One region of the Shewanella sp. DAU305 genome, then DNA from elsewhere that is predicted to be linked to it. Evidence: predicted binding sites of a transcription regulator. Region 1 holds the regulator's gene; the other holds the start of a gene.
The links. Region 1 encodes FliA, which starts transcription of late flagellar genes. Its sites were predicted from a motif close to CTAAAGNTNNNNNNNNNNNNGCCGATA; they were not measured.
Positions count from the first base shown of each region.

Region 2: OX890_RS19655 (DUF5610 domain-containing protein) is a predicted target of FliA. The motif match lies at 2,027-2,053, and genes of this name have one in related genera.

Region 1 is NZ_CP113808.1:2,075,117-2,079,319, reverse strand. Features, by position in the region: gene OX890_RS08875 (chemotaxis protein CheA) at 1-295, opposite strand, end outside; gene OX890_RS08870 (protein phosphatase CheZ) at 311-1,048, opposite strand; gene cheY (chemotaxis response regulator CheY) at 1,062-1,445, opposite strand; gene OX890_RS08860 (RNA polymerase sigma factor FliA) at 1,493-2,206, opposite strand; gene OX890_RS08855 (MinD/ParA family protein) at 2,199-3,080, opposite strand; gene flhF (flagellar biosynthesis protein FlhF) at 3,085-4,203, opposite strand, start outside.
Region 2 is NZ_CP113808.1:4,622,501-4,626,703, reverse strand. Features, by position in the region: gene OX890_RS19665 (FMN-binding glutamate synthase family protein) at 1-1,232, opposite strand, end outside; gene OX890_RS19660 (histidine phosphatase family protein) at 1,244-1,861, opposite strand; gene OX890_RS19655 (DUF5610 domain-containing protein) at 2,087-2,713, shown strand; gene OX890_RS19650 (ferredoxin--NADP reductase) at 2,827-3,576, shown strand; gene OX890_RS19645 (glutathione S-transferase N-terminal domain-containing protein) at 3,662-4,203, shown strand, end outside.

The DNA.
Region 1 (4,203 bases):
TAGCATCAACAGCCTGCAAAATAATATCCATCAGCTCTGCGTTTACGCTGCGTTTGCCTGTGCGCAATAGATCGAAGGTATTTTCAGCCTCATGACACACATCGACCATGGGAGTTAAGCTAAGAAAGCCTGCGCCACCTTTAACGGTATGAAACCCTCGGAAAATGGCGTTTAGCAAGTTTGTGTCATCAGGATTATTTTCAAGCGCAACGAGTTGCTCTTGCAGAAGCTCTAAAATTTCACCGGCTTCGATTAAAAAGTCCTGGAGTATCTCTTCATCTACATCAAAGGCCATCAAATTGACTCCCAGTTAGAAACCCAGACTCGATAGAAGATCATCCACTTCGTCTTGACCCGTTACTACATCTTGACGAAGCTCGGCATTCATTATCGGCCCTTCCGCTTCAATATTATTTTTCTGAGCAATCTGACTTTCAATCATAGGCTGCTCACCAAATACCGTCAGCATAGAAACCAGATTACTTTCAACTTCCATTACCAGATCAATAACACGGCGTATCATTTGCCCTGTTAAGTCTTGAAAATCTTGTGCCATCAATATTTGATTCAGCAATTCACGTAATCGAATCGAGTCTTCTGAACTACGGGACATAAGATCTTGGACATCGTGACAAAGAACCTTAAAGTCACTTAAGACTATCTCGCGTCGCATTAATCTGTCCCAAGATGGCATGACTTTTTGAATATTAACCGTTACGGCATTGGCCAAAGGTAAACATTCTTCAACCGCATCCATGGTTTTATTTGCCGCTTGTTCAGTCATGTCAATAACGTAATTTAAACGTTGCTTGGCATCGGGAATTTCTGTATTGGCTAATTCAGAAAGACGATTATCAACTTGAAAATCCATCAGCGCACTATGAAGTTGCCGAGTTAATTTCCCTACTTCTTCGAATAATTCTCGTTGCAATGGAGCTGCAAGCTCCCGAAATAAATCATCTGCCTGACTTTGCTCACCTGCACTTAATAATTCAACAAAGTGCTGAGCTTGCTCGAGCGTGATGAGCCCTGATGTTTGTGACTTCATAGCTCATCCTTGCTCAAGCGAGTCGTTCGAATATTTTATCTAACTTCTCTTTCAGCGTTGCAGCGGTAAAAGGCTTAACCACATATCCATTCACTCCCGCTTGAGCGGCAGCAATAATCTGTTCACGTTTTGCTTCAGCAGTTACCATTAATACGGGTAAATGCTTTAGCGAATCATCTGCGCGAATTGCTTTTAACAGATCGATCCCTTGCATGCCGGGCATATTCCAATCTGTAACAACAAAATCAAAATCCCCCTTTTGCAACATCGGCAGGGCTGTTGAGCCATCGTCTGCTTCTTGGGTGTTGTTAAACCCCAAGTCTCGCAACAAGTTCTTGATGATACGCCTCATTGTCGAAAAATCGTCAACAATGAGAATCTTCATATTCTTGTCCAAGGTTTCCTCCGGTGAGCTGACATTCTGTGCTCGATTAATAATTATACTTATGTCCAGTGCTTGAGTTTAGCTTTCAATCGCAACATTGCCTGACTTAATATCTGGCTAACCCGCGATTCACTGACTTCAAGAATGGCGCCAATCTCTTTTAAATTCAATGCTTCATCGTAGTACAGGGATAACACTAATGCATCTCTTTCAGGCAATAATTTAATTGCCTCAACCAGAGCAGAATGAAATTGGTTCTCAGCTAATGCTTCAAATGAATCATCATCGGACCGATCACTCACTGTAAGTATATCCTGAGATACGCCTAAGTCTTCTATCCCTATGATTTTTCCGACAGAAACATCGTTAAGAATATGATGGTACTCATCGAGCGTCATATCAAGTTTTTCTGCAATTTCTGTGTCGCGTGCATCACGACCCAGCGCTTGCTCTAACTCATCTATAGCGTGTGCAACCTTGCGGTTGTTACGATGAACGGAACGAGGGACCCAATCGCCGCGGCGGATTTCATCTAACATGGCCCCACGTATGCGTATGCCGGCGAAGGTTTCAAATTTCGCACCCTTGCCACCATCAAACTTGGATGATGCTTCTAATAACCCCATCATCCCAGCTTGGAGTAAATCATCTAACTGCACGGAGGCAGGTAGTCTGGCGAGTAAATGATGCGCAATTCTTTTAACCAACGGAGCATACTGTTCAACGATCGACGATTTATTGTCTAAACAAGTATACGCAGCGGCTTTATTCACTCGTTTTTTCCTCTTGAAAATCTGGTCGTTGTACTAAACGCTCAACGAAAAACTCCAAATGCCCACCAGGTTGCTGCGGTACAGGCCAGCTTAGAATTTTATTTGCCAACCCTTGATACGCAATCGCTGCTGGTGATTTAGGATACGCTTCAACCACCAATTTTTGTTTACGAACTGATTTACGTAAGTTTTCGTCAAATGGAATTGTTGCAACCAATTCAAGGGCGACATCCAAAAATCTGTCGGTCACTTTACTGAGTTTAGCAAATAATTCCATACCTTCGCGTAAACTACGCACCATATTGGCAACTATTTTAAAACGGAACACGCCATGCTCACGGCTGAGGATTTTTATCAGGGCATAGGCATCGGTAATTGATGTGGGTTCATCACAAACAACGACCAGCACATCCTGCGATGCACGTGAGAAACTGAGCACCATATCTGAAATCCCAGCAGCAGTATCTACGACTAGAATATCAAACTGAGTCCGCATCTCACTAAATGCGCGAATTAACCCGGCATGTTGCGCTGGACTTAATTCCACCATCCCTTGTGTTCCTGAAGTGGCTGGCACTATGCCAATCCCTTTAGGGCCACGAACGATAATATCGTCAAGCTCTGCATCACCAGAGAGAACATGGGAGAGGTTACGCTCGGCACGAATACCCAGCATGACATCGACGTTTGCTAAGCCAAGGTCAGCATCAAGTACCAAGACACGCTTGCCTTTTTCGGCTAATGCCACAGCTGTATTAATGGAAACGCTGGTTTTACCAACGCCACCTTTACCACCTGTGACCGCGATTACTTTCACTTTTTCGTTATAGGGTTGATTCATCATACGTAAACCACTTGCTTGATCCAGGGTCATAAATCTACTCAAATGCACAGGCCATATTATCTGACCACGCTGTGTCTTGTAATGATTGTTGTTCTGTACTATCTAACGCTGCGAGTGCCTGCTGGGCTAAATCTAAGGTATCCGCAACTTTCATATCTTCAGGAACTCTTTGTCCATCAGTAACATAACTTAATGGTAATCCGTTTTGGATCAACACACTTAATGCCCCTGCTAACGACACAGATTCATCGAGTTTTGTGAGAACGACACCAGATAGGGGAATGCGTTTAAAATGATTGACTGCATCTTGCAGCACACGGCGCTGTCCTGTCGCAGACAGTACCAGATAACTGCGGATAGGTATCCTGCTATTTGCAGTTAAATTATCAAGTTGCTGGTAAAGACGCATATCTCGCTGTCCCATGCCAGCCGTATCTATCAATACTAGCTTGCGATTCCTAAACTGATAGAGAATTTGCTCTAATTCATTCAGATCATGAGCTTGCTTTACTGGGCAGCCCATTATTTTGCCATAAGTTGCTAATTGCTCATAGGCTCCGATGCGATAATGATCTGTCGTTATCAAAGCCACATGCTCAGCACCGTGATGGGCAGCAAAACGGGCTGCAAGTTTCGCTAACGACGTGGTTTTACCCACACCCGTTGGCCCCACCAATGCCACCACGCCGCCCTGCTTAACAATATCATCACCTTGATTATCAAGCATATTAGCTAAACTTTGAGGTAAGGCTCTGACTAATTCTGCAGGCGTATAATGTTGGCTCAGCGCCGCTAATTTATTCGCAACCGCAGGGGAGAATTCAGCCTCAAGTAACTTGGCCTCGAGCATAGCACCGACGGGGTCGATGCGTTTTTTATGTTCTGTCATCAAAGAGGACACTTGGTGTGTCAATAAATTACGCAATGAGGCTAACTCATCACGCATTGCCTCAATATCTGCGCTTTGTTTCTGTGATGTCTGTGGCTTCTTATCAAACGTAGCAGGCGCTTCGCGACGCTCCACTTTGGCAACAGCCGGCGCTTGTAGGCCCTTAGCCCATGCAGGTAAATCTGCATCAACTTGCTGATGCGACATTTGTTGATTCAAACGGCTTTGTTGCTTCTCTAGCAAGGCTTGTAATGAGTCAGCAGG
Region 2 (4,203 bases), 2.4 Mb from region 1:
TGAATACAACCGAGGGCGAACATGTTGCCACGGGCCGATGCGATAAAGTCGGCGCCTAATGCCAAAGCCCAAGCGACTCTGGATGGGACGATAAGTTTGCCCGAGGCGATGACTTTGATACGTTTACGCAAGCCTCGTTGGATCAAGATATTGACTAGGATAGGTAAGCTTTCTTTCAGTGGTAATCCTACATAATCCATTAATGGTTGCGGCGCTGCGCCTGTGCCACCATCGGCGCTGTCTAAGGTGAAAAAGTCGGGAGCTGAGTCTTCGCCGCGGCGTTCAATTTCATCACATAAATCTTCCAGCCACTGCACATCGCCGAGTACGGCTTTAATGCCGGTAGGTTTACCTGTGACTTCACGAACTCGCTCAACCATATCTAAAATATCGTTTACTGACTTAAATTCGATGTGGCCATTGGGGCTGATTGAGTCGTGTCCCTCTGGAATACCGCGAATATGGGCAATCTCAGCGGTCACTTTAATACCGGGTAAAATGCCACCCTTGCCTGGTTTTGCGCCTTGGCTCATTTTGATTTCGAACATTTTGACTTCAGGATGAATCGCTATCGCTTTCAGTTTTTCATCGTCTAAATGTCCTTGTTCATTGCGAACGCCGTATTTGGCTGTTCCAATTTGAAAGACGAGATCGCAGCCACCTTTGAGATGATAAGGGCTCAAGCCGCCTTCACCCGTGTTAAGCCAGCAACCCGCTTGCGCTGCGCCATGGGAAAGGGCGGTGATGGCTGGACGAGATAGGGCGCCAAAACTCATGGCTGAAATATGGCAAATGGCTTGAGTTGTATAGGGCTGACGACAGTGAGTGCCAATCGTCAGCGGGTGAATAGGAGTGATATCTTCATCTTGGGTTGGGAAGGCGGTATTCATAAACATGATAGTACCAACTGTATCCAAGGGACGAGTCGAACCAAAGGCTATGGTTCTATCGACATTTTTGGCGGCGCGGTACACCCAGCTGCGTTCTGCACGGTTGAAGGGCAATTCTTCCCTGTCTTGGGCGAAAAAGTATTGTCTGAAAAACTCACCTTGTTTTTCGAACAGATATCGAAAACGACCAATCACGGGGTAGTTATGCCTTACCGCTTGTTTGGTCTGCATTTTATCTGCGATATACATGTAAATAACCGCGAGTACTGCGAGTCCTATAACGATCAAAAACAGTCCTGAAAACAGATCGAGTCCCCACATAAACCAATTGAGTTCACTCATGTTATTTATCCTTATTCTTGTCCGTAACGGGTGGCGATCAAGCTTGCGGGTTGGCCATCATTAAGAGAGAGTAAAAACAGCTGACTGTAGTCCTCTTCGCCGATCGTTTGGATCTCAGGTCCACCCAGGGCTTTGATGATCAATGGCACTGTGTTTGAATGCCCAACGATGAGCGTATTGCCTTGTACTGCATGCACTTGTTCGACAATCTGCTGAATATGTTCTTCGATAGGTTTAGCTGCTTCGACTATCGTCACGGGCAAATGGCGAGCCTCGGCGATGGGCGTGAGTGTTTGCTGTGTTCGCAGGTATTGAGTCGCGATGAGTTGCGACAACGGCGTGCGGCTCAAGGCGGTGATCAGTGACGTTGCGCGCATTTCTCCCTTGGGTGATAACTGTGGGTCATTGGTTGGCGTTTCGGCTTTTTCGGCATGCCTGACTAAAATGATCAGCCTGTTTTCCGCGTGGGCTTGGCTAATCGGTGCGAGGCTGAGGCAAGTTAAGATAATAAGACCAGTGAGCAAACTAAGGCGTTTTATATTAATGCCCATATAGTGCTCAGTAGTGCGCTTAAGCATTCGTGTAAACACGTGAAAGCTGAAATGACTCAAACTGCGGCCTGCTGTCATGGTGTAACATCCTTTTCTATTGGCTTATCTCTAAGCTCGACGATAGTAATAATCTGCATGCGGGTTGATGGCGCTTTATGCAATTTATAAAGAATGAACCCACTCAATTTATGCGGGCCTTATCATGGCCTTGTGGTCACGATGGTACTTCAATTCTAAAAATTACTAAAGCTGGTCAAATTTTGGTCGATAATAAAGTCGACCCGAATTGAATGGATAGTCATCATGGAAATCAATAAACCCTCTCAAGTGCAAAGTACCCCTATGCCGCAGAAAAAATATGCTGAAAATACGGCGCCTAAGAGTACCGAAGTGAGTGATTCGAAGGACGCGAAAACCACCGAAGTGACCTCGAAACAAACCGCGCAGCAAACGAGTAAGCAGCTGATGAATCAAGCAATTCTATCGGCACAGCAAGATGTGAATATCAAGTCAGGCGATCAGTCTATGACCTTGCTTTATCGCGCTGCGATAGAGTCTATTAATAAAGAGTTAGCGCCTACTATGGGCGAGAACGCGATTCAAACCGCTTACGATAATGGCGTAGATACGTCGCCAGAAGCGACTGCAGATCGTATCGTGAGTTTTGCGACGCAGTTTTTTAGCATTCACCAGCAACAAAATTCGGGTATGAGTCTAAGCGATCAACTCGATAGCTTTATGGGGATTATTGGTGGTGCAATTGATAACGGCTTTAAAGAAGCGAAAGATATTCTGTCTGGTCTTAAAGTATTGCAGGGTGATATTGCCGATGGCGTCGATAAAACCTACGGTTTAGTGCAAGAGGGGTTACAGGCCTTTAGGGATAGCTTTAACAAGAAGACAGATGAGACACAATCGAGTGCCAGTTAACGCTCTGTTGTTTTCGGTTCTATCGTCATAAGCCCCTTATCATAAGGGGTTTTTGTTATGCGGAAAAAAGTCTATGCTGGAAGCCTATTTAACGTTTCGCTTGAGGGCAAGTTATGTGGACTAGGGGACAAGTTATAGAACGTATTGATTGGAGCGATAAGTTATTTTCATTGCGCATCGCCGCCGAGTTAGCCCCATTTATTCCTGGTCAGTTTATCAAGTTAAGTCAAATGCAAGATGATAAGCGTGTGGCCAGAGCTTACTCCTTAGTAAATTCCCCCGATAAACCCTATGCCGAAGTGCTCGCCGTTGCGGTAGAGGACGGTCTGTTATCGCCGCAATTACACAACCTTGTCATAGGCGATGAAATTGAAATCACTTCAACCGCGACCGGTTTCATGACCTTAGCGGAAATTCCTAAGGGTGAACTCCAAGGCAAGCACTTATGGTTTTTGGCCACAGGTACAGCGGTAGGGCCGTTTTTGTCTATGCTCGACACCCATGAACCTTGGGAGCGTTTTGAAAAAGTGGTGCTTGTATATGGTGTGCGCGAGGCGCAGGATTTGGCGTACCTTGATAAGCTGCGTGAGTTAGAACGCACATACCCAGCACAGTTTATATTAGTTTTGAGTGTGACCCGTGAACCCTTGGCCGATGCGTTGCAGTGTCGTATTCCCGAGGGCATAGTCTCGGGTGAAATCGAACAAAAGGCAGGATTAACCTTAAGTGCTGCTGATTCCCAAGTCATGATTTGCGGCAATCCCGGAATGATTAATGGTGCCCAAAGCGCCTTACTCGATAAGGGATTAGTGAAGAACTTACGTCGTGCTCCGGGACAAATTACCGTAGAGAAATATTGGTGATCCCATTTTATATAGGCGGTGAGAGCAAACTGTTCTCACCCCTTAATAGCCTTAGCGTTTAATGCAAATAAAAGGAAATTTTTTGATGAAGTTGTTAAGTTCTCAAGCTTCACCCTATGCCCGTTGTGTTAGAGCCTTAATCCAGTATTTAGGGATTAACAATATTGAAGAGCTGCTAGTCAATCCCTTTGAAAACAGCGCTGAATTACTCGATGCTAACCCGTTAGGACAGATCCCTTGTCTTATCACTAACGATGGCGTGGCACTATTCGATAGCGAAGTGATTATGCGTTACCTAGATGCTGAGCTTGGCGATCGTAAGATGTTTGGCATCTCAAGTAATAACTGGGTGTTGGAGTGTCAGTATTCCTTGATAAAAGGCTTAATCGATAGCGCGGTAAAATTGCGCCAAGAGCAGATGCGTGAAGATGAAGGTGTGAGATCGGCTTTTTGGACGGCCCGTTTTGAACAAGCATTGCTGCGTGGTCTTATGCAGGTTGAACTGCAAACCGTGATCACCCAAACCACGATTCAGGCACCGCAATTAGCCTTGATTTGCTTGCTTGATTATGTGGACTTTAGACATCCAGAGTTAGATTGGCGCAAGGTTGCCCCAGCTACGGCACT